3 regions of the Bacillus sp. PK3-067 genome follow, and region 1 is predicted to be linked to each of the others. Evidence: a T-box and tRNA genes for the amino acid it is inferred to sense, from the RefSeq annotation. Region 1 holds a T-box; the other regions hold tRNA genes.
What was found. A T-box is a leader RNA that pairs with one kind of tRNA and senses whether it is charged. The one in region 1 lies ahead of metG (methionine--tRNA ligase), so its partner is inferred to be a tRNA-Met.
Positions count from the first base shown of each region.

Region 2: it encodes a tRNA-Met, which carries the amino acid that the T-box ahead of metG (methionine--tRNA ligase) is inferred to sense. The anticodon was not compared.
Region 3: it encodes a tRNA-Met, which carries the amino acid that the T-box ahead of metG (methionine--tRNA ligase) is inferred to sense. The anticodon was not compared.

Region 1 is NZ_CP096490.1:4,971,446-4,978,544, forward strand. It holds gene M1D73_RS25750 (response regulator transcription factor) at 262-927, shown strand; gene M1D73_RS25755 (sensor histidine kinase) at 905-2,347, shown strand; gene M1D73_RS25760 (EamA family transporter) at 2,488-3,390, shown strand; gene M1D73_RS25765 (hypothetical protein) at 3,458-3,712, shown strand; gene metG (methionine--tRNA ligase) at 3,754-5,388, opposite strand; T-box leader at 5,439-5,709, opposite strand; gene M1D73_RS25775 (class I SAM-dependent methyltransferase) at 5,824-6,642, shown strand; gene M1D73_RS25780 (methyl-accepting chemotaxis protein) at 7,057-7,099, shown strand, end outside.
Region 2 is NZ_CP096490.1:4,832,386-4,839,484, forward strand. It holds gene M1D73_RS24920 (S8 family serine peptidase) at 1-2,194, shown strand, start outside; gene M1D73_RS24925 (L-lactate dehydrogenase) at 2,417-3,361, opposite strand; tRNA gene M1D73_RS24930 (tRNA-Glu) at 4,110-4,181, opposite strand; tRNA gene M1D73_RS24935 (tRNA-Ser) at 4,187-4,277, opposite strand; tRNA gene M1D73_RS24940 (tRNA-Asn) at 4,285-4,359, opposite strand; tRNA gene M1D73_RS24945 (tRNA-Ile) at 4,367-4,443, opposite strand; tRNA gene M1D73_RS24950 (tRNA-Gly) at 4,454-4,524, opposite strand; tRNA gene M1D73_RS24955 (tRNA-Lys) at 4,538-4,613, opposite strand; tRNA gene M1D73_RS24960 (tRNA-Thr) at 4,624-4,699, opposite strand; tRNA gene M1D73_RS24965 (tRNA-Phe) at 4,714-4,789, opposite strand; tRNA gene M1D73_RS24970 (tRNA-Asp) at 4,802-4,877, opposite strand; tRNA gene M1D73_RS24975 (tRNA-Met) at 4,881-4,957, opposite strand; tRNA gene M1D73_RS24980 (tRNA-Ser) at 4,985-5,077, opposite strand; tRNA gene M1D73_RS24985 (tRNA-Ile) at 5,095-5,171, opposite strand; tRNA gene M1D73_RS24990 (tRNA-Met) at 5,176-5,252, opposite strand; tRNA gene M1D73_RS24995 (tRNA-Ala) at 5,273-5,345, opposite strand; tRNA gene M1D73_RS25000 (tRNA-Pro) at 5,362-5,435, opposite strand; tRNA gene M1D73_RS25005 (tRNA-Arg) at 5,446-5,519, opposite strand; tRNA gene M1D73_RS25010 (tRNA-Leu) at 5,523-5,611, opposite strand; tRNA gene M1D73_RS25015 (tRNA-Gly) at 5,628-5,702, opposite strand; tRNA gene M1D73_RS25020 (tRNA-Leu) at 5,732-5,812, opposite strand; tRNA gene M1D73_RS25025 (tRNA-His) at 5,835-5,910, opposite strand; tRNA gene M1D73_RS25030 (tRNA-Thr) at 5,920-5,995, opposite strand; tRNA gene M1D73_RS25035 (tRNA-Val) at 6,000-6,075, opposite strand; rRNA gene rrf (5S ribosomal RNA) at 6,080-6,195, opposite strand; rRNA gene M1D73_RS25045 (23S ribosomal RNA) at 6,297-7,099, opposite strand, start outside.
Region 3 is NZ_CP096490.1:524,024-531,122, reverse strand. It holds tRNA gene M1D73_RS02825 (tRNA-Gly) at 1-10, opposite strand, end outside; gene M1D73_RS02820 (DsbA family protein) at 126-776, opposite strand; gene M1D73_RS02815 (transglycosylase domain-containing protein) at 964-1,740, opposite strand; gene M1D73_RS02810 (NUDIX hydrolase) at 2,234-2,695, opposite strand; gene M1D73_RS02805 (YebC/PmpR family DNA-binding transcriptional regulator) at 2,842-3,561, opposite strand; gene M1D73_RS02800 (DUF3884 family protein) at 3,913-4,233, shown strand; tRNA gene M1D73_RS02795 (tRNA-Leu) at 4,444-4,525, opposite strand; tRNA gene M1D73_RS02790 (tRNA-Cys) at 4,536-4,606, opposite strand; tRNA gene M1D73_RS02785 (tRNA-Gly) at 4,621-4,695, opposite strand; tRNA gene M1D73_RS02780 (tRNA-Gln) at 4,701-4,775, opposite strand; tRNA gene M1D73_RS02775 (tRNA-His) at 4,839-4,914, opposite strand; tRNA gene M1D73_RS02770 (tRNA-Trp) at 4,934-5,007, opposite strand; tRNA gene M1D73_RS02765 (tRNA-Tyr) at 5,015-5,098, opposite strand; tRNA gene M1D73_RS02760 (tRNA-Thr) at 5,109-5,184, opposite strand; tRNA gene M1D73_RS02755 (tRNA-Phe) at 5,203-5,278, opposite strand; tRNA gene M1D73_RS02750 (tRNA-Asp) at 5,288-5,363, opposite strand; tRNA gene M1D73_RS02745 (tRNA-Met) at 5,367-5,443, opposite strand; tRNA gene M1D73_RS02740 (tRNA-Val) at 5,470-5,545, opposite strand; tRNA gene M1D73_RS02735 (tRNA-Glu) at 5,550-5,624, opposite strand; tRNA gene M1D73_RS02730 (tRNA-Ser) at 5,642-5,733, opposite strand; tRNA gene M1D73_RS02725 (tRNA-Asn) at 5,736-5,810, opposite strand; rRNA gene rrf (5S ribosomal RNA) at 5,819-5,934, opposite strand; rRNA gene M1D73_RS02715 (23S ribosomal RNA) at 6,035-7,099, opposite strand, start outside.

The DNA.
Region 1 (7,099 bases):
TAGATTTGATTAGCTGATATTTAAACATTGATAAACGTAGATATTAAAATTATACAGTTATAATGTTTTATAAATTTTATAATACATACTATAATAGAACTACTGTAATTCTGAACTATTCAGTAACACTAAACTATTCCCCTTGCTACCTTCATGATTATTTTATAGCGGGGGCTTATTATATGTATAAACAATCTGAGTCACTCGAAAAATGATGAATTCGAATATTGCAGTAAAAAGCGTTATTTAGGAGGTGTTACTATGACGCATATACTGGTGATTGAAGACAACCCAGATATACAAGAACTTATTCGTGAATTTCTAATGGCACAAAACTTTATAGTTGATGTAGTTGGTGCTGGAACAGAAGGTATTCTTCTTTTCCAAAAAAATTCATACGATCTTGTCCTCCTCGATGTAATGTTACCAGATATAGATGGCTATAGTATTTGTAAAATTATGCGAGGACAATCTGATGTACCAATCATTATGTTAACAGGCTTACATAATGAAGAAAGTGAAATTAAAGGATTTGAGTTAGGTATTGATGACTATATTACGAAACCGTTCCATTATACTGTATTTATTAAGCGTGTAGAGGCTGTATTAAGAAGGGCAGCAACGAAGGAAGCAGAAGCTGCAACTATACTACAATTCCATGAATTGATGTTAAACTCTACAGCATATGCAGCTTATGTTCATGGTAATCAAATTGAATTGACAACAAAAGAATTTGAAATTATTTATACTTTACTGCAAAATCGAGGAAAAGTATTATCAAGAAGTGATTTGTTGAATAAGGTATGGGGCTATGAACATTATGGTGATGTAAGAGTTATAGATACACATATTAAAAACTTAAGAAAAAAATTAGGAATTCCTTATATTAAAACGGTGAAAGGCATTGGCTACAAAATCGAATCGTAGCAAAGACAACATCACCAAAAATATTTTCATCAAAACCTTATTATTTTGTATTCTTTTATCACTTTGTCTTTATCAAATTATTTACTTTCTAGCTTCAAACTACGATAAAGAACGTTTTGCGAAAGAAAATGGAACGCCGACTACAGAACAGGCCGATTCAGATAAGCAAAACGACGGAAGTAAAACGAAGCAAAATAAAGCTGTGTCAGAGGGGAGCATTTCTAATTTCCAATCTTCTATTATAGATTATAAATCTCTTTCTACAGCTATCAATCACCTTTTGCAGCCTAGCCAAACTGTAAAGGCAAAAGAACATACACAAAATCTTTCGGGGAAAAATAGCACTTCTAATCCGCCTACAGAAGCAGAAAAGAAAGCCGCTAATAATGATGCCTTACATACACAAAATGCAGCAAGTAAAACAAATGATACAAATGATAATCCAAAGTTAGCAGATGCGTTGCAGCAATTAGCTCCACATATTGGCGCGACAATGCTTGCATTATCACTACTCGGATCTTTAATTTATACAAAACTAATTGCCAAACCTTTTCAATATATGAGCGATGCTTTAAAAGATATTATGAATCTTGATTTCTCAGATAAAAAGCTACTTAACAAAAATACAGATCAAACAGATTTTAATTTGCAAGTAGCTGCTTCACAAGTACCAAATATTGTGAAGCATTTACATGCAAGCAATCAAGATTTAAGAAATGAGCTCAAGAAGGAACAACAATTAGAACAATCTCGTAAAGAATTTATGTCTATGGTATCCCATGAATTAAAAACACCAATCGCAGCCGTTATGGGACAACTAGATGGCATGATTCACGGAATTGGAGCTTATAAAGATAGAGATAAGTATTTGAAACGTTCCTACGAGATGATGCAAGACATTAACATATTAACGGAAAAAATGTCGGAATTATCCAAAATACAAAACCCTCAATTTAAACCGAATTTAGAAGTCATTTCTTTATCTAATATTATTGAGGATGTTATGAAGAAAGTAGATTACTTTGTATCTGTAAAACAATTAAATGTACAATCTAATATTAAACACGACGTACAAATTTTAGCTGATCCTAAATTTATTCAAACTGCTATTTTTAACATTATTTCAAATGCAATTCATTATACAATTGACCATCAGCACGTATATATAAAGCTTTATGAAAAACCAAATGGTTACGCATTAGAAGTATTAAATACAGGTTCACAAATTGATGAAGATAAACTTGCTCATTTATTTGAGCCTTTCTATCGCGCAAACCCTGATAAACACGGTTTAGTACAAGGTAGTGGTCTTGGATTATATATCGTGAAACAAATATTAGATAAACATCAGTTTCCTTATGGGATACAAAACACGCCTCAAGGTGTAAAATGTTCTATTGTATTCCCAAAAGCAATGTAAAAACCTACTACAATTTCATACCCCAAATTCATACTTCGTATGAGTGGCGGAATTTTGTAGAGTATATGACTCTGTTTCGTTCGCCCGTTATCCTTATTTGGATAGCGGGCGTTTTTTATTACTTAAAAGGAGGATTTTTTATGGAAAAGTTTAAATATTCATTGCTCGTTTTATTCGGTGCTTGCAGCTATGGCATACTTTCAACTATTTTCAAACTCGGATTCATAAATGGATTTTCAGCACATCAACTATTAGGGGGACAATATGTCTTCGGATGGATTGGACTATTTCTACTCGTTCTTTTCTTTTCACGTCATAAAGTAACAAAAAAACAATTCTTTTCCTTACTAACCGTCGGAACAACAATGAGTATGACCGGGATTTTCTACGCTATTTCTGTAGAAGAACTACCCGCATCTATCGCTGTCGTCCTACTCTTTCAGTTCACTTGGATTGGTGTCATTATCGAAGCAATTGCAAATCGAACATTTCCAAGCCGCGATAAGATTATATCTATCCTTATTTTATTTGCTGGTACATTGTTTGCAGGTGGTGTATCTGAAGGCCTCGGACAAAGTTTTTCTACGAAAGGGATTATCTTTGGACTATTAGCTGCTGTCTCTTTTTCATTCTATGTTTTTGCAAGCGGGCGCGTCGCTACGGATGTTCCGCCTTATACGAAAAGCTTCCTTATGACAACAAGCGCTACTCTTATCGTATGCCTATTCTTTCCGCCAACCTTTTTAACAGACGGTGCTTTGCAAGCCGGTCTATGGAAATATGCTTTCTTCCTCGGATTATTCGGCGTTGTTGTACCTGTCATTTGTTTTTCAATCGGTGTACCAAAGGTTGGAACAGGGCTTGGTACAATATTAGGTGCAGCTGAATTACCAACTGCTATTATTGCTTCTATTACACTTGTACATGAAGTCGTAACGTTCATGCAGTGGATTGGAATTATTTTCATATTAGTTGGGATCTTCACTCCTAAGCTGCTTACGGCTAGGAAAGAAAGGAAACAAAATCGCGTGCATAGCGCTTGAAAAAATACAGAATTTATATAAAAGATATAACTGCAATTAAAATAAGTAAATTTATCTGGAGGTATAAATGACTATTTTAAGCATCGTATTTTTTGCTATTATGTGTATCTTCTTCCTAATAAGATATATGAAAGAAAAGAAATTTTACGATTTACTTCTCATTCCCGTTTGTATATATGCAGGAGCAGTGAAAACTCCTTTCGTAGAGTACTTAAACTTTAATACTACATTTAAAATAACGTATGATATTGCAGCTATTATTCTTGTAATCCTTGCTGTACTTTTCTTTTTGAAAGATAAGAAAGAGAATCATACTGCATAACAAAAGACCTTTCATTTACTTGAAAGGTCTTTTTCTCTATCTCATTTTACCGCTCCATACATCTTCTCTATCTCATGCTCAATTTGTTTTACATCGATTCGCTCAAATAATGGCTGTACGCTATCAATTCTACTTGGCAACGTATTTTGCGGTTCCCAATTTCGTTTCACAATCGACAATGTGTTTCGAACTCTTTCACTTGAAAATGGTAAAAACGGTTCAAGGAGATTTGCAAAATTAGCGATAAGATACACACAGTTATAAATCGTTTCTTCACATGAAACTGGATCATCTTCTCTTTGTTTCCAAGGCTGCTTTTCATCAAAGTATTTATTTGCAAAACGTACTGCATCAAATATTGTTTCTAGCGCCACCTTAAATTTAGTTTGCTCAATCGCCTCTCCTACACGCTTATATAATCCTTCTACTTTATCTTTCAGCTCTACCTCAATACTTCCCTTCGGCACGATACCACCATAATATTTTTCGATAAACTTTAATGTCCGGTTCACAAAGTTCCCGTATGCACCTAATAATTCACTATTATGACTGTAAATAAATTCCCGCCATGAAAAATCAGTATCGCGATTTTCTGGTGCGTTGACGGTTAAAAAGTAACGAATAGAATCTGGATCATAGCGTTCTAATATGTCAGGCACCCATACTGCCCAGTTTTTACTTGTAGATAATTTTCTTTTTTCAACTGTTAAATATTCATTCGAAACGATATGACGCGGGATTGCTTCCTCCCCTATTCCAAGTAATACCGCTGGCCAAATGACGGAATGAAACGGAATATTATCCTTTCCGTGCACATAATATGTTTTCGCTTCGCTATCCCAAAACTCTTGATCATCTTTCCCTGTTTCTTCAGCCCAATGTTTACTCGCTGAATAATAGCCTGTCACTGCTTCAATCCATACGTAAATTTTCTTATCTTCATACCCTTCTACTGGAATTGGTACCCCAATTGGTAAATCACGTGATACGGCCCTATCTAGTAATCCTTCCTTTACATATCTCTCTGTTAGTTGAATCGCATTGTCGCGCCATGTCCCTGTTTGCTTGGCAATTTCTACAGCCCTTTTAATTTGCTCCTGAAATGTATGCAATGCGAAATAGAAATGCTCTGTTTCCTGTACAGATGGTGTACTACCACATAACTTACATTTCTTTTCTAACAAATCGAGTGGATCTAAAATAGCAGAACACGCATCGCATTGATCTCCTCTTGCTGCTTCATGGCAATGTGGACATATTCCTTCTACATAACGATCCGGTAAAAACTGCGTACACGTTTCACAATACGCTTGTTCCACTATTTTTTTATAAATATGTCCTTCTTCTAATAAACGTAAAAAAACATTTTGAACCGTTTCATGATGGTGCTCACTATCTGTACGTGTATAGCAATCATAAGTAAAACCAAGGCTACGAAAACATCGCTGGAACTCTTCATGATACTGATCAGCAATTTCCTTCGCCGTCACACCTTCTTGTTTTGCCCTAATTGCAATCGGTGTTCCATTACAATCACTTCCTGAAACATACAGCACATTCTCACCTTTTGACCGGTAATAACGTGCTAAAATATCTCCAGGTAATAAACTCGCAATATGACCAAGATGTAATGAACCATTCGCATACGGCCAAGCGCCCCCAATAAAAATACTCATCTTACATTCCTCCTTTAAAATATAAAAAGCCCCGCCCCTATCTTAAAAAAGATAAGGGCGGGGCTGTATAAACAGTCGCGGTACCACCTTATTTCGCCAATCACTCACATAATTAGCCTTAACAAGTACGGAGCTCTATGCTCTTATACTGTGGTTTTGATAACGAGTACCAACTCTCGTCGCCGCCTACTATTATCATTTGATAAGTTCAGGACGAAGCTCAAAGGCCATTGTTCAAATGAATATTCTTGCTTCTTCTCAGCTACCGAAGCTCTCTGGAAAGAATGTGTTCATCCTACTTTTCCTTTTCAACGCTTTTACGTATAACAAGTATTGTACGACTTAATCACAGAAAAATCAAACTTTTATCTAGAACGAAAAGGAAATCCCATCCTCCCGCAGAATACCTATACGTTCACAAAAGGAGTGATAACATTGAACCAAAAACAACTAAGCGCTATAAATGAAAAAAGCTGGAATACAGCTGCTTATGAAGCTTGGACGAATCGCCATGGGGCACCGGAGGATTATGCGAAAAAAATTATGGAAGATCCCACACGCGAAGTAGCACATTATTTACCTTATATACAATCTCCAAAAGGAAAACGTATTATTAACTTACTCGGCTCAAAAGGAAATAAAGCTGTCGCACTTGCCCTTTTAGGCTCTGACGTAACAGTTGTTGATATTTCAGCAAGTAATGCAAAATATGCAAATGAACTTGCGGACGCAGCAGGTGTCTCTATCCAGTATGTCGTTTCTGATGTATTAAATGTGCAGCTCTCCGAATCATTTGATATCGTATTGCTGGAACTTGGTGTACTCCATTACTTTCTAGATTTAAAACCACTCTTTCAAAAAATTGCTACTTTACTTAAGCGAGATGGAATGCTTATCCTTCGTGACTATCATCCTGTTTACACGAAATTATTAGGAGTCGACCACCCATCATTTCAGGCCAATGGAAATTATTTCGATGAAGAATTAATTGAAGATGATGTTGCTTATAGCATCCTTCTTACAGAAGCACAGAAAGAATCGCTACCTAAAACAACCATCCGTCGCTGGACGCTAGGAGAAATCATTACAACACTTGCGGAAGAACGTTTTAAAATCGAAAAACTAGTTGAAGAACATGGATCTCATCAAAGATGGGTCTTTCCTTCTACTGCACCAGAAGGAATCGAAGAACGTATCCCTGGTCTATATACAATAATTGCGACAGCATGCAAAAAAGGATCCCTTCACGGATAGGATCCTTTTTGCATGCTCACGCATATAAGTTGAGGTTGGAGATTACCATAATTCTGTAGAATAGGACACAAGATATTTCAACATTTCGTCTCTGACTTACGTCGTCAAAAAGGGGTATGACCAACATAACGAAGAGTAATGTTTTTAGTTGATACTGATAATCGTTATCAACTAATTAGAAGTATACATGATGTCATTTCAAATTTCAATAGCATTTCTAATATTTATTTATGAATTTTATGATATGCAAATGTATACATTTTAAGAACTTTTTCTAATACTAATCTGACTCCTTCCATTATCTGCTATAATTTTCATTGAACAGATTAATAACTTCATAATAATGTTTTTATTAATTTCGTTTTAAATATCTATAAATCATAATAAACAGTTTAAATGAGGGTAGGGGTAACGATGAAATATGTTAGTATTCGAAAAAAACTACTGTTCACACTCT
Region 2 (7,099 bases), 140 kb from region 1:
AAGCTTTAAAGTATTAGATACGACACAAACTGTTGTAAATGATGAAGTAATTGAAGTACCCGAAGAAACTGGATCTATTGCATTCGGTAAGTTTTATCAAAAAGACGGTGAAGCTCTTGAACAAAAACGAAATATAAAAGTAACTAATCATAATAAACAAGAGAAAAAAGAATTTAAAACAGAAATTTCTTATACACCAGCATCGTCTACTATTAACGATGCTGTCGCAAACGGTGTAAAAATCTCTGCTCCAGAAACAATTACTCTTGATGCTGGCAAAACAGGTGAAATTGAAGCAAAAATTAATGTTCCAGCCGGTGTGAAACAAGGCCGATATGAAGGGTACATTCATATTACGAACACAAAAAATAAAGAAGAAACATATCAAATCCCATTCTCTATTCGTGTATCAGAGCCTGGTATTGAAAATGCAATACTATCAAGAAAAGCAATTTCAACTGATACATCTAAATTCAATCCATACGGTGAATCGTATGTTCACGGAGCATTCCAATTAAACAGCGAACTTGAAACGTTAGATCTTATCGTAAAAGATTCCAAAACAAATAAAGCTCTTGGCTTCATTGGAACATTAAACACGAGTGGCCTAAAAACTGATGTGTATTACTACTTAGATTCATTCTTTAATGGAAAAGTGTATCCTTTTACAAATGATCCTGCAAAACCAATCGGTAATGAGAAAATCAACTTACCAGAAGGAGACTACACAATTGAGTTTGTCGGTTATGATAAGGCTGGGAAAGCACGTGTAAAAGGTGATTATGTTGTAATTGATAATACACCACCAGAAGTGAAATTAACTGGATTAAAACCTGGTATTTACGAGTTAAATGAAGAAAATTATACAGTAGAAGATGGCAAAAAAGCACTATGGATTAAAGGAAATGTATACGATTCAAACGTTGATTACTTAAAAGGAAAAGGATTAAACATTACGCAAGAAGCGAATGGCGTTATGTACTATGACTATTCTCCATACTTGCATAAGTTTTTACCGATTAATGCAAATGGCGACTTTAAAGTTGGCATTACACCTGACTCCTTCAGAACGGAAGGTCCAATGAACACAGGCGTATATATTTTCGATTATGCAACTGCAGGTCCTGACTATCCAAACGGTGTAAATAACTACTGGTTTATCCCGCAAGGTGCTCAATATGCAAAAACTAGTTACGATAAAAAAGAATTATATAAAAATGACGAGTTCACAGTAACACTAAACGCGAAACACGTAAAACAATTTGTTGCTGGGCAATTTAATGTAAACTTCCTAGAGAAGAACTTCAAATTTGCAAATGCGAAATTTAATCCTGCTTTTGAAAAGCTACTTTCCCAAAAAGGGGTAACCGCAAAAGTAAATGAACCGAAACTAGAGGCAGGCTCTGTTACAGTTGGCGGAGCTATCGATGACAAAAATTTTGCTGGATTAGATGGTGATTTCCCGTTCATTGATGTAACGTTCAAAGTAGAAAATGATGAGTTTTATGAAGCAAACGCTCAATTAGAATCACCAATTTTTGTTTACTGGAAACAAGGTGAATCAGAACCAAATAGAATGCGTGTACTTCAAGATCAAACATTCTCAGTTATGTCCTTAAACTCATTAGTAGAAGGAAATATTAAACCTGGTGCATTCTTAAATGAACGCGGATATTTAGATGAAAAGTTCGATTATACAAAGCTTGGCGTAAAAGTATATGCGACTGATTCTTACCGTCATAAGTTTGAAGGCTCACTAGATAAATACGGATACTTCAAACTAAATGGACTTCCAGTTAATAAACGCGACTATAACTTATATGTAGAGGTGCCAGGACATTTAACAAGCCGCCTAACAACGAAACTTGGTACTGAAAAAGACGGTAAGTTGCTTGGCCAATATTATTATGCAAGACCTGACGAAAACCTTGCCGGCGATGTAAATGGTGATAAGGTAATCGATATTAAAGATGCTGAAATTATTGCTAGCAACTATGGTAAAAAAGGACTAACTGTAAAAGACGGAGATCTTAATAAAGATGGTATTGTCGACGAAAAAGATATTCGCTTCGTTGAAAAGAACTTCTTGAAAAAAGGGCCAGATGCATCTAAATCACAAACACCTGTAGAAAAATCAAAAAGCGGTACACTGGCAGATATTTTAAAGAAATTAGGATTAACGCCTAAAAAATAATAAAGTGAAACTTTAATCAATTGAGGTTTTACTGCCCGGCAAATAGCGGAATAATAAAGAGCACTCTACGTAAAATAGAGTGCTCTTTTTCTATAAACGACCCTTATCCAGCAAAAGGGGTATATTGGGGATATACAAGGGAAACCGGAAAAGGAATTTATATTAAATTATATAAGTTCAGAGGTAAGAAGCAGTTTCCCACCCTGAACTATTTAGCAATTATTATAGTACTGGTGCCATTGTTTCTTTTAATACTTTTACAGAATGAGCGAACTTCGCTTTTTCATCTTCATTTAGCTCAAGTTCTACAATTTCACGTACACCTTCGCGGTTAATTACAGCTGGAACACCTACGTAAGCATCTTTCTCGCCGTATTGACCTTCAAGGTATGCAGATACAGTTAATACGCTGTTCTCGTTGTTTAAGATTGCTTTAGTTACACGAAGTAGTGACATACCGATTCCGTAGTAAGTTGCACCTTTACGCTCGATGATATGGTAAGCTGCATCACGTACGTTTTCGAAGATTTTGTCTAAGTCTTCTTGTTTGTACTGTTCGTTGTTAGCTAAGATTGTTTCTAATTTTTGTACACCGATAGTAGCGTGGCTCCATACTGGAAGTTCAGTGTCACCGTGTTCACCAACGATGTAAGCATGAACGTTACGTGGATCTACATCTAAGTAGTCACCTAACATGTAACGGAAACGAGCAGAGTCTAAAGTAGTACCAGAACCGATTACGCGCTCTTTCGGTAAACCAGATTCTTTCCAAGTTACGTAAGTTAAAATATCAACTGGGTTAGTTGCGATTAAGAAGATTCCATCGAATCCGCTATCCATAATGCCTCGAACGATTTGTTTAAAGATCTTTGTATTTTTCTCAACTAAGTCTAAACGAGTTTCACCTGGCTTTTGTGGTAACCCAGCAGTGATAACAACTAAATCTGCATCTTTACAATCTGCATAGCTACCGCTCCAAACTTTTGTTGGTGATGGAGAGAATGGTACCGCATGGCTTAAGTCCATTGCTTCCCCTTCTGCTTTTGCTTCATTAACATCTACTAATACGAATTCTTCAGCTACACCTTGGTTGATCATTGAGTAAGCGTAACTACAACCTACAGCTCCTGTTCCTACTAATACTACACGATTGATACCTTTTTTCATGGTAATTTCCCCTCTCTATTGTTCACATATATTTTTTTATGATTGTTTAAGTAATTAATTAAAATACTAATTTAATGTTGTTTAACTTCTTTACATTCATATTGTAGCACGTATTATTGTGAATTAATTCACAAATTATGACCTATTTGTGAACTTTTTCACATAGAGTGTAAAGTTATTGGAATAGGTGTGGAATCCATTTCAATGGAGGCGTTCTCTTTAGATTGTGAAAGGGATTTTCTTGTGGTTTTTGTCGGTAAGTGAAATTATACCAGCGATTTTTAGAATATATCGACCGTAACTCCAAATATATCAGCGATTATTAAAATTTATCGATCGTAACTCAAATTATATCAGCGATTTTTGCAATATATCGACTTACCGACAAAACTCGACAATACTGACAACATAAAAAAACTGTCTTCAGTAGATCACAGCTATTGAGAGAAAGCAACTTCTTCTATATATTATTTATTTTCCACAGTAGCTCCCAGATGCATTTTTCATCGGTTTCTCCAAGTGTAGGAGGCTACAGCCATACAGCTGGGGTAAAAGTTCAAGTTGAAGTTAATTCCTTCATATTCATACAGGTCCAAATAATTAACATGATTGTATTTACGGCTCTCTATGTACCCAACTGCAACAGCTAATACTTCATATTTCTTCTATTGCATAAAAAAGCAGACTATCCAAAGTCCATTTTTATACAACAAAAAAGAGATAGCAGATTATGCTATCTCTTTTAGTATGACCCGTACGGGATTCGAACCCGTGTTACCGCCGTGAAAGGGCGGTGTCTTAACCACTTGACCAACGGGCCAGTTCTGGCAGAGAAGAAGGGATTCGAACCCTCGCACCGCGTTCGCGATCTACTCCCTTAGCAGGGGAGCCCCTTGAGCCACTTGGGTACTTCTCTATAAATATGGCTCCGCAGGTAGGACTCGAACCTACGACCGATCGGTTAACAGCCGATAGCTCTACCACTGAGCTACTGCGGAACAATTATGGTGGGCCTAAATGGACTCGAACCATCGACCTCACGCTTATCAGGCGTGCGCTCTAACCAGCTGAGCTATAGGCCCATAATTGAAAAGCGGGTGAAGAGAATCGAACTCTCGACCAGAGCTTGGAAGGCTCTTGTTTTACCACTAAACTACACCCGCATTAAATTGTAAATGGTGAGCCATGAAGGACTCGAACCTTCGACCCTCTGATTAAAAGTCAGATGCTCTACCAACTGAGCTAATGGCTCATTTTGAAAGTGGTGCCGACTAGAGGACTTGAACCCCCAACCTACTGATTACAAGTCAGTTGCTCTACCAATTGAGCTAAGTCGGCTTGCGACTTCAAAATGGTGGCTCGGGACGGAATCGAACCGCCGACACGAGGATTTTCAGTCCTCTGCTCTACCGACTGAGCTACCGAGCCTTTATGTAAAAATGGCGGTCCCGACCGGGGTCGAACCGGCGATCTCCTGCGTGACAGGCAGGCATGTTAACCACTACACCACGGGACCATTTGGTTGCGGGGACAGGATTTGAACCTGCGACCTTCGGGTTATGAGCCCGACGAGCTACCGTGCTGCTCCACCCCGCGATGATAAAATATTTACTTTAGAAAAAATGGAGGAGGTAGAGGGATTCGAACCCCCGCGCGACTCTCGCCGCCTGTCGGTTTTCAAGACCGATCCCTTCAGCCGAACTTGGGTATACCTCCGAGATATATACGTCTAATGGTGGACCTTGTAGGACTCGAACCTACGACCGGACGGTTATGAGCCGTCTGCTCTAACCAGCTGAGCTAAAGGTCCTTTATGGTAGCGGCGGAGGGGATCGAACCCCCGACCTCACGGGTATGAACCGTACGCTCTAGCCAGCTGAGCTACACCGCCATAAATGATATTAATTTAAGTGGAGCCTAGCGGGATCGAACCGCTGACCTCCTGCGTGCAAGGCAGGCGCTCTCCCAGCTGAGCTAAGGCCCCATGTTTTTTAGGAATATCGGGAAGACAGGATTTGAACCTGCGACCCCCTGGTCCCAAACCAGGTGCTCTACCAAGCTGAGCCACTTCCCGTTAATAAAAGCGCGCCCGAGAGGAGTCGAACCCCTAACCTCTTGATCCGTAGTCAAACGCTCTATCCAATTGAGCTACGGGCGCATATGGTGCCGAGGGCGGGGGTCGAACCCGCACGGTGGTCACCCACCGCAGGATTTTAAGTCCTGTGCGTCTGCCTGTTCCGCCACCCCGGCATGTCATATTGAAAATTGGAGCGGAAGACGGGATTCGAACCCGCGACCCCAACCTTGGCAAGGTTGTATTCTACCACTGAACTACTTCCGCAAGACATGTATGAGTTATTTAATTAAAAGTGCGGGTGAAGGGAGTCGAACCCCCACGCCAAAGGCGCCAGATCCTAAGTCTGGTGCGTCTGCCAATTCCGCCACACCCGCATATTAATTTATTTAAGAAAAATGGGGCGACTGATGGGAATCGAACCCACGAATGCCGGAGCCACAATCCGGTGCGTTAACCACTTCGCCACAACCGCCATGATTTCTGGTGCCGACTAGAGGACTTGAACCCCCAACCTACTGATTACAAGTCAGTTGCTCTACCAATTGAGCTAAGTCGGCTAAATGGTGGAGGATGACGGGATCGAACCGCCGACCCCCTGCTTGTAAGGCAGGTGCTCTCCCAGCTGAGCTAATCCTCCATTTGTCTGGCAACGTCCTACTCTCACAGGGACAAGGTCCCAACTACCATCGGCGCTAGAGAGCTTAACTTCCGTGTTCGGTATGGGAACGGGTGTGACCTCTCTGCCATCATTACCAGACTGTATTCATTTAAGACAAGAATTATTGTAACTCATTTACTTTCGAAAGTCAACAAGTTTTTTATATTCTTTCAAAACTAGATAACATTGCTTCATATTATATGGTTAAGTCCTCGATCTATTAGTATTCGTCAGCTCCACATGTCACCATGCTTCCACCTCGAACCTATCAACCTGATCATCTTTCAGGGATCTTACTAGCTTACGCTATGGGAAATCTCATCTTGAGGGGGGCTTCATGCTTAGATGCTTTCAGCACTTATCCCTTCCGCACATAGCTACCCAGCTATGCCCTTGGCAGAACAACTGGTACACCAGCGGTGCGTCCATCCCGGTCCTCTCGTACTAAGGACAGCTCCTCTCAAATTTCCTACGCCCACGACGGATAGGGACCGAACTGTCTCACGACGTTCTGAACCCAGCTCGCGTACCGCTTTAATGGGCGAACAGCCCAACCCTTGGGACCGACTACAGCCCCAGGATGCGATGAGCCGACATCGAGGTGCCAAACCTCCCCGTCGATGTGGACTCTTGGGGGAGATAAGCCTGTTATCCCCGGGGTAGCTTTTATCCGTTGAGCGATGGCCCTTCCATGCGGAACCACCGGATCACTAAGCCCGACTTTCGTCCCTGCTCGACTTGTAGGTCTCGCAGTCAAGCTCCCTTATGCCTTTGCACTCTACGAATGATTTCCAACCATTCTGAGGGAACCTTTGGGCGCCTCCGTTACACTTTAGGAGGCGACCGCCCCAGTCAAACTGCCCACCTGACACTGTCTCCCGGGTCGATAAGACCCGTAGGTTAGAATTTCAATACAGTCAGGGCGGTATCCCACCAGCGCCTCCACCGAAGCTAGCGCTCCGGTTTCAATGGCTCCCGCCTATCCTGTACAAACTGTACCAAA
Region 3 (7,099 bases), 980 kb from region 1:
CTACACCCGCAAATATGAATTACATATAAGATATTAGAATAACTTATGTAAAATAGTATAGCATGTAAAAAAAGTAGAGGCAAGAATTTTATCGAAAAAAGTCGAAAAAGTGATGAGAGACCTCATCACTTTTTCAATTCTTTATCAATTGCCTTCTTCATACTATCAAAATCAGGATTTGCAAGATTTCCGTTTACATATACAGAAGGAGCACCTTGAACTTTTAATTTTTGAGCACGATCTGAATCTTTACTTACTTTTTCTTTAATGTCTTTACTGTGTAAATCTTTCTTAAATTGCTCTACATCAACTTTTGGAAGTTTCTCTTTCACAATGCTAAGAAGCAAATCTTCTGTAATCCATTCTTCCGTATCTTTCTTTTGATTTTGATAAATCTCATCATAGAAAATCCAGAATGAATCTTTATCTTGTTTATAAATTGCTTCACCAGCTGCTGCACCTAAATCTGAGTCTTTTCCGATAAATGGGAAGTTAATAAAATATAACTGCACTTTGCCTTTATCAATATACTCTTCTTTTAATCGAGGTAATACTGTTACATCCCAAGTACGACAAGCAGGACATTTAAAGTCTCCAAATTCAACTACCTTAACTGGAGCATCATCTTTCCCTAAAGATTGTTGCGTAGAATAAGCAAACATCTCATTCCCTTTATCTTTTTTGTCATTTATGATGCTATACGCAATTGTTCCAATTACAATCAATACTGCGATAGAAAAAACTATACCAAGAGCCATGAGTTTATTTGATTTCATATACATTCCTCTTTAAATTCATATTCTGTATACAGCATTGTACACAATACACATAATATCAACACTTATATACGTCACGCAATGAACACGCTCACATAAATTACAAAAACACAATAATTGTGACGATATTGTGTCACAATTTGTCACAATTTATTCAAAAAAAGAAGCTCCTCTATAGGAACTTCTCTTAACTTACTGCTTTTTTACGCGCGCTATTTAACATCGACTGCTCTATTTTTATATCATGACGAATTACCAATTTCTCACTAACTGCTTGAACATACTCATCATGGCTTATATAGCCTTCTTTCTCCATTAGTCTCAAAACGACATTACGTCTCTCTACTGCTTTATCATAATTTTGGGCAGGTGAGTAATAAGCAGGTGCTTTTACTACAGCAGCCATCATTGCACTTTCAGCCAACGTTAATTGGTTCACCTTTTTACCGAAGTAAAGGTTTGCTGCTTTTTCAATTCCCCATGCTCCTTCTCCATAATAAATATTACTTACATATAATTTTAATATTTCATCCTTCGTAAATGTGCGTTCAATTTTTTTCGTATAAAAAATCTCTTTCCACTTCCGAGAAAATGTACGTTCATTCGTTAAAAAGGCATTTTTAGATAGCTGCTGTGTAATTGTACTTCCTCCTTGCACGACACCACCAGCCTTTATATTCTCAACAGATGCCCTAATAATTGCTATATAATCTAAACCGTTATGATGATAAAATCTTTTATCTTCTGTCGCAATAAATGCATGTGTTAATGATTCTGGCACCTCTAACTTAGCCGGTACATGTAATTTACTAATATCACTTTTCTCAATCATTACATTTCCAATGAATAATAACGTACAACTTAACAATAATAATAATATAATGGCTTTATAAAAAAGTTTAGTCATTGGATTTAATGCAACTTTTTGATGATAGTTCACCCTAGATAATACTCGTTCTTTCATCTTGAACACCTCTTTTCCACACAGCATATAACTCTTACTTTAAGAATACATTGTTGTAAAAAAATATCCCATCGATTTCTCTTACACGTACCTTACATCATTGTAAGGTATAAAGTGAAACTTTAATCGGCCCTCATTAATCAAGCTTACTGCCCAGCAAATAGTTGGATAAAAAAGTATTGTATCACAGTCTTTTTTTATCTACTATTCATCTGAAATATTGAATATAGGTTATGTTAAAGTACGAATAACCAATAAAAGAGAAACCCTTAAGACTATTATATTTTCACTTTACACTTTAATTATATCATCTACAAATATATATACTTTTGACTATCTAGTAATCTAAATGTATATAACATATAGATTTATTATACAGAACAAACGTTCCCTGAATCAATACTAGTGCTATTATTATTTTGACCTTTTTCTTAAACAGTATACAAAAAAAGAGTAGTGATTCGAATGTATCTCAAATCGGCTACTCTTTTCTTTACAATCTTCCTATTAAATTATACGGCTGTACTTCCCACGTTTCATACGGAATAAAATGTGTTGCTCTCATTGCATCAAGCGTTCTGGATTTCATATGAGGACGCGTTATATACTCATCTATGTTCTCTTCATTTAACTCAACAAATTTAGCCTCTTGTATTTCTTCAGGTTGAATTTTTATTTCACCACTTATATATGCTACTTTAAAAACAACAGCTAGAATATGCATAGAAGTATTATAATAAACGCCTGTAATTCCGATAGGCTTCACCGTTAACCCTGTTTCCTCTTTTATTTCCCTACAGACAGCTTGATCGAGCGCTTCGCCTTCTTCTACCTGTCCTCCTGGCAACTCCCACGTATCAGCTCGCCAGTGCACTTTTGTTAATAACACTTCATTTTTTCCATTTGTTAAATAACCGGCTACAGCAACGATATGCTTTGGTGTCTTATGTTCCATATTAAGCCTCCTAGAGATAATGAATATTTTATATATCCCTATAATCATATTCCCTACCTACAACAAAATACCTTTAATACTTCATCACCTTAATTAACTTCATAAAAAAGACCCTATCCGCTAAGCGAAAAGGGTCATCTATCGTATTACTCTCCTAAGTCTACGTTGTGATAAACTTGTTGAACATCTTCTAAATCTTCTAATGCATCAACCATTTTCTCAAATTGTGCTTGAGCATCTTCAGGAAGTGTTACATCACTTTGTGCAAGCATTGTTAATTCTGCAACTGTAAACTCCTCAACGCCAGCACCTTTAAGTGCAGATTGTACTGCATGAAATTGATCTGGTTCAGCATACACGATAACAGAATCTTCTTCTTCTAGAATGTCACGTGCATCTACATCTGCTTCCATTAAAATTTCAAGAACTTCATCTGATGTTTTACCTTCAAGGCCGATAACAGCTGTCGCATCAAACATGTAAGCTACAGAACCGTTCACACCCATATTACCACTATTTTTGCTAAATGCAGCTCGTACATCTGCTGCAGTACGGTTTACGTTATTTGTAAGTGTATCTACAATAACCATAGCTCCATTTGGTCCGAATCCTTCATAACGAAGCTCGTCATAATTTTCTTCTGAACCGCCTTTTGCTTTTTCAACTGCACGATCAATAATTGTTCTTGGAACATTGTATGTTTTCGCACGCTCTAATACAACTCTTAGTGCTTGGTTTGATTCTGGATCTGGCTCGCCTTGTTTTGCTGCCACATAAATTTCACGCCCAAATTTCGCGTATATACGGCTTGTATTTGCATCTTTTGATGCTTTTTTGTCTTTAATATTGTTCCATTTACGGCCCATACTTTCCACTCTCTTTCCCGTTTTAAATCTACATAAAAATATTAATATGAAATATAATGTGTGTTCAACACATTTTTAAAAGAAATATAAAAAGTTCATTTTTGATTCATATTACAGACATAATATAAATCACTATCATTTTGTTCTTTCGACAAGTTATATTATACATGAATTCCTACGTTTATTACGAATTTTAGAAGCACATAGTATAATTTAACAAAAAGACTCTAACATTTCTGTTACAGTCTTTTTATATTGCCAATAAAGATTTCCATATTATTCCCATAATTGTTTTCTATTGTTGTATAATAAAAATAGGAAAAAATTTGAAGAAAAGATGGAGGGTGAATTATGACACATTCCAAAGACAAAAAATCACATGCTTTTAAAGGAATAGGAGAGAAGTTAAACCCAACTATCTATCAAGTGAGATTCATGAAATTAGATGAACCAATTCGATTTGAGTCGTTTCCTGAATTAAAGGAATTAGGAGACTGGTTGAGTACTTCAACGCACATGTGGTCATGCCACTCAACTATGTACAAATACAACAGAGAAGAGTTTGAAAAGAAGTTCTTAGAAATTACGAAATTAACAGCTGATCATGTACTAATATCTACTGGTGGCGTCGGATTTAACTTCATGTCACCAGGTTGGAGAAATTCTCTATAAAATAATGAAATTATATAAAGGGATAAAAATTTATCCCTTTATTGTTTTGTAGCTTTCCCCAACTGTATCGCATGTACTAAATGAATAAGTTTACCTTAATCATTTATAACCATTTCACCAACACACCATTTTTGCTTATTTTATAGTATGATGAAAACATAAAAAGACTCTACACATTTGGTGTAGAGTCTTTTATTACGCCGTTCATGATACCGATGGTCGGGGTCGAACCGACACTCCCGAAGGAACACGATTTTGAGTCGTGCGCGTCTGCCAATTCCGCCACATCGGCACAAAAGAAAAGGCGGCAACCGGATTTGAACCGGTGATAAAGGTTTTGCAGACCTCTGCCTTACCACTTGGCTATGCCGCCATATTAAATTTTATTGGAGCGGAAGACGGGATTCGAACCCGCGACCCCAACCTTGGCAAGGTTGTATTCTACCACTGAACTACTTCCGCAAAAATGGCTGGGCTAGCTGGATTCGAACCAGCGCATGACGGAGTCAAAGTCCGTTGCCTTACCGCTTGGCTATAGCCCATCGAATTCTTACTTAATTATATGTAAGTATCCATTAGATTATTTGTAATTTTTAAAATAAAAATGGGGCGACTGATGGGAATCGAACCCACGAATGCCGGAGCCACAATCCGGTGCGTTAACCACTTCGCCACAACCGCCATGTTGTGTAAATATATTTGGCAGGGGCAGTAGGAATCGAACCCACACTGGAGGTTTTGGAGACCTCAGTTCTACCTTTAAACTATGCCCCTATGTAAATGGTGGAGGGGGGCAGATTCGAACTGCCGAACCCGAAGGAGCGGATTTACAGTCCGCCGCGTTTAGCCACTTCGCTACCCCTCCGAAACTTACATGGTGCCGGCTAGAGGACTTGAACCCCCAACCTACTGATTACAAGTCAGTTGCTCTACCAATTGAGCTAAGCCGGCGTATTTTATTAAAATAAATGGTGGCTCGGGACGGAATCGAACCGCCGACACGAGGATTTTCAGTCCTCTGCTCTACCGACTGAGCTACCGAGCCTTATTAAAATGGCGGTCCCGACCGGGGTCGAACCGGCGATCTCCTGCGTGACAGGCAGGCATGTTAACCACTACACCACGGGACCATTTGGTTGCGGGGACAGGATTTGAACCTGCGACCTTCGGGTTATGAGCCCGACGAGCTACCGTGCTGCTCCACCCCGCGATAATACTATTCATATAAAATTTATATGGTGGAGGATGACGGGATCGAACCGCCGACCCCCTGCTTGTAAGGCAGGTGCTCTCCCAGCTGAGCTAATCCTCCAAAGTGGTGACCCGTACGGGATTCGAACCCGTGTTACCGCCGTGAAAGGGCGGTGTCTTAACCACTTGACCAACGGGCCAAATATTATAAATCCTATGGCGGAGAGCAAGGGATTCGAACCCTTGATACGCTTGTGACGTATACACGATTTCCAATCGTGCTCCTTCGGCCAACTCGGACAGCTCTCCAATGGCTCCGCAGGTAGGAATCGAACCTACGACCGATCGGTTAACAGCCGATAGCTCTACCGCTGAGCTACTGCGGAATAATATTGCCTGGCAACGTCCTACTCTCACAGGGACAAGGTCCCAACTACCATCGGCGCTAGAGAGCTTAACTTCCGTGTTCGGTATGGGAACGGGTGTGACCTCTCTGCCATCATTACCAGACATTATTCTTTTGAGACAATCATTATTATAACTTATTTACTTTAAAAGTCAACAAGTTTTTTATGTTCTCTCAAAACTAGATAACATTGCTACATATTATATGGTTAAGTCCTCGATCTATTAGTATTCGTCAGCTCCACATGTCACCATGCTTCCACCTCGAACCTATCAACCTGATCATCTTTCAGGGATCTTACTAGCTTACGCTATGGGAAATCTCATCTTGAGGGGGGCTTCATGCTTAGATGCTTTCAGCACTTATCCCTTCCGCACATAGCTACCCAGCTATGCCCTTGGCAGAACAACTGGTACACCAGCGGTGCGTCCATCCCGGTCCTCTCGTACTAAGGACAGCTCCTCTCAAATTTCCTACGCCCACGACGGATAGGGACCGAACTGTCTCACGACGTTCTGAACCCAGCTCGCGTACCGCTTTAATGGGCGAACAGCCCAACCCTTGGGACCGACTACAGCCCCAGGATGCGATGAGCCGACATCGAGGTGCCAAACCTCCCCGTCGATGTGGACTCTTGGGGGAGATAAGCCTGTTATCCCCGGGGTAGCTTTTATCCGTTGAGCGATGGCCCTTCCATGCGGAACCACCGGATCACTAAGCCCGACTTTCGTCCCTGCTCGACTTGTAGGTCTCGCAGTCAAGCTCCCTTATGCCTTTGCACTCTACGAATGATTTCCAACCATTCTGAGGGAACCTTTGGGCGCCTCCGTTACACTTTAGGAGGCGACCGCCCCAGTCAAACTGCCCACCTGACACTGTCTCCCGGGTCGATAAGACCCGTAGGTTAGAATTTCAATACAGTCAGGGCGGTATCCCACCAGCGCCTCCACCGAAGCTAGCGCTCCGGTTTCAATGGCTCCCGCCTATCCTGTACAAACTGTACCAAAATTCAATATCAGGCTACAGTAAAGCTCCACGGGGTCTTTCCGTCCTGTCGCGGGTAACCTGCATCTTCACAGGTACTATAATTTCACCGAGTCTCTGGTTGAGACAGTGCCCAAATCGTTACACCTTTCGTGCGGGTCGGAACTTACCCGACAAGGAATTTCGCTACCTTAGGACCGTTATAGTTACGGCCGCCGTTTACTGGGGCTTCAGTTCAGAGCTTCGCTTACGCTAACCCCTCTCCTTAACCTTCCAGCACCGGGC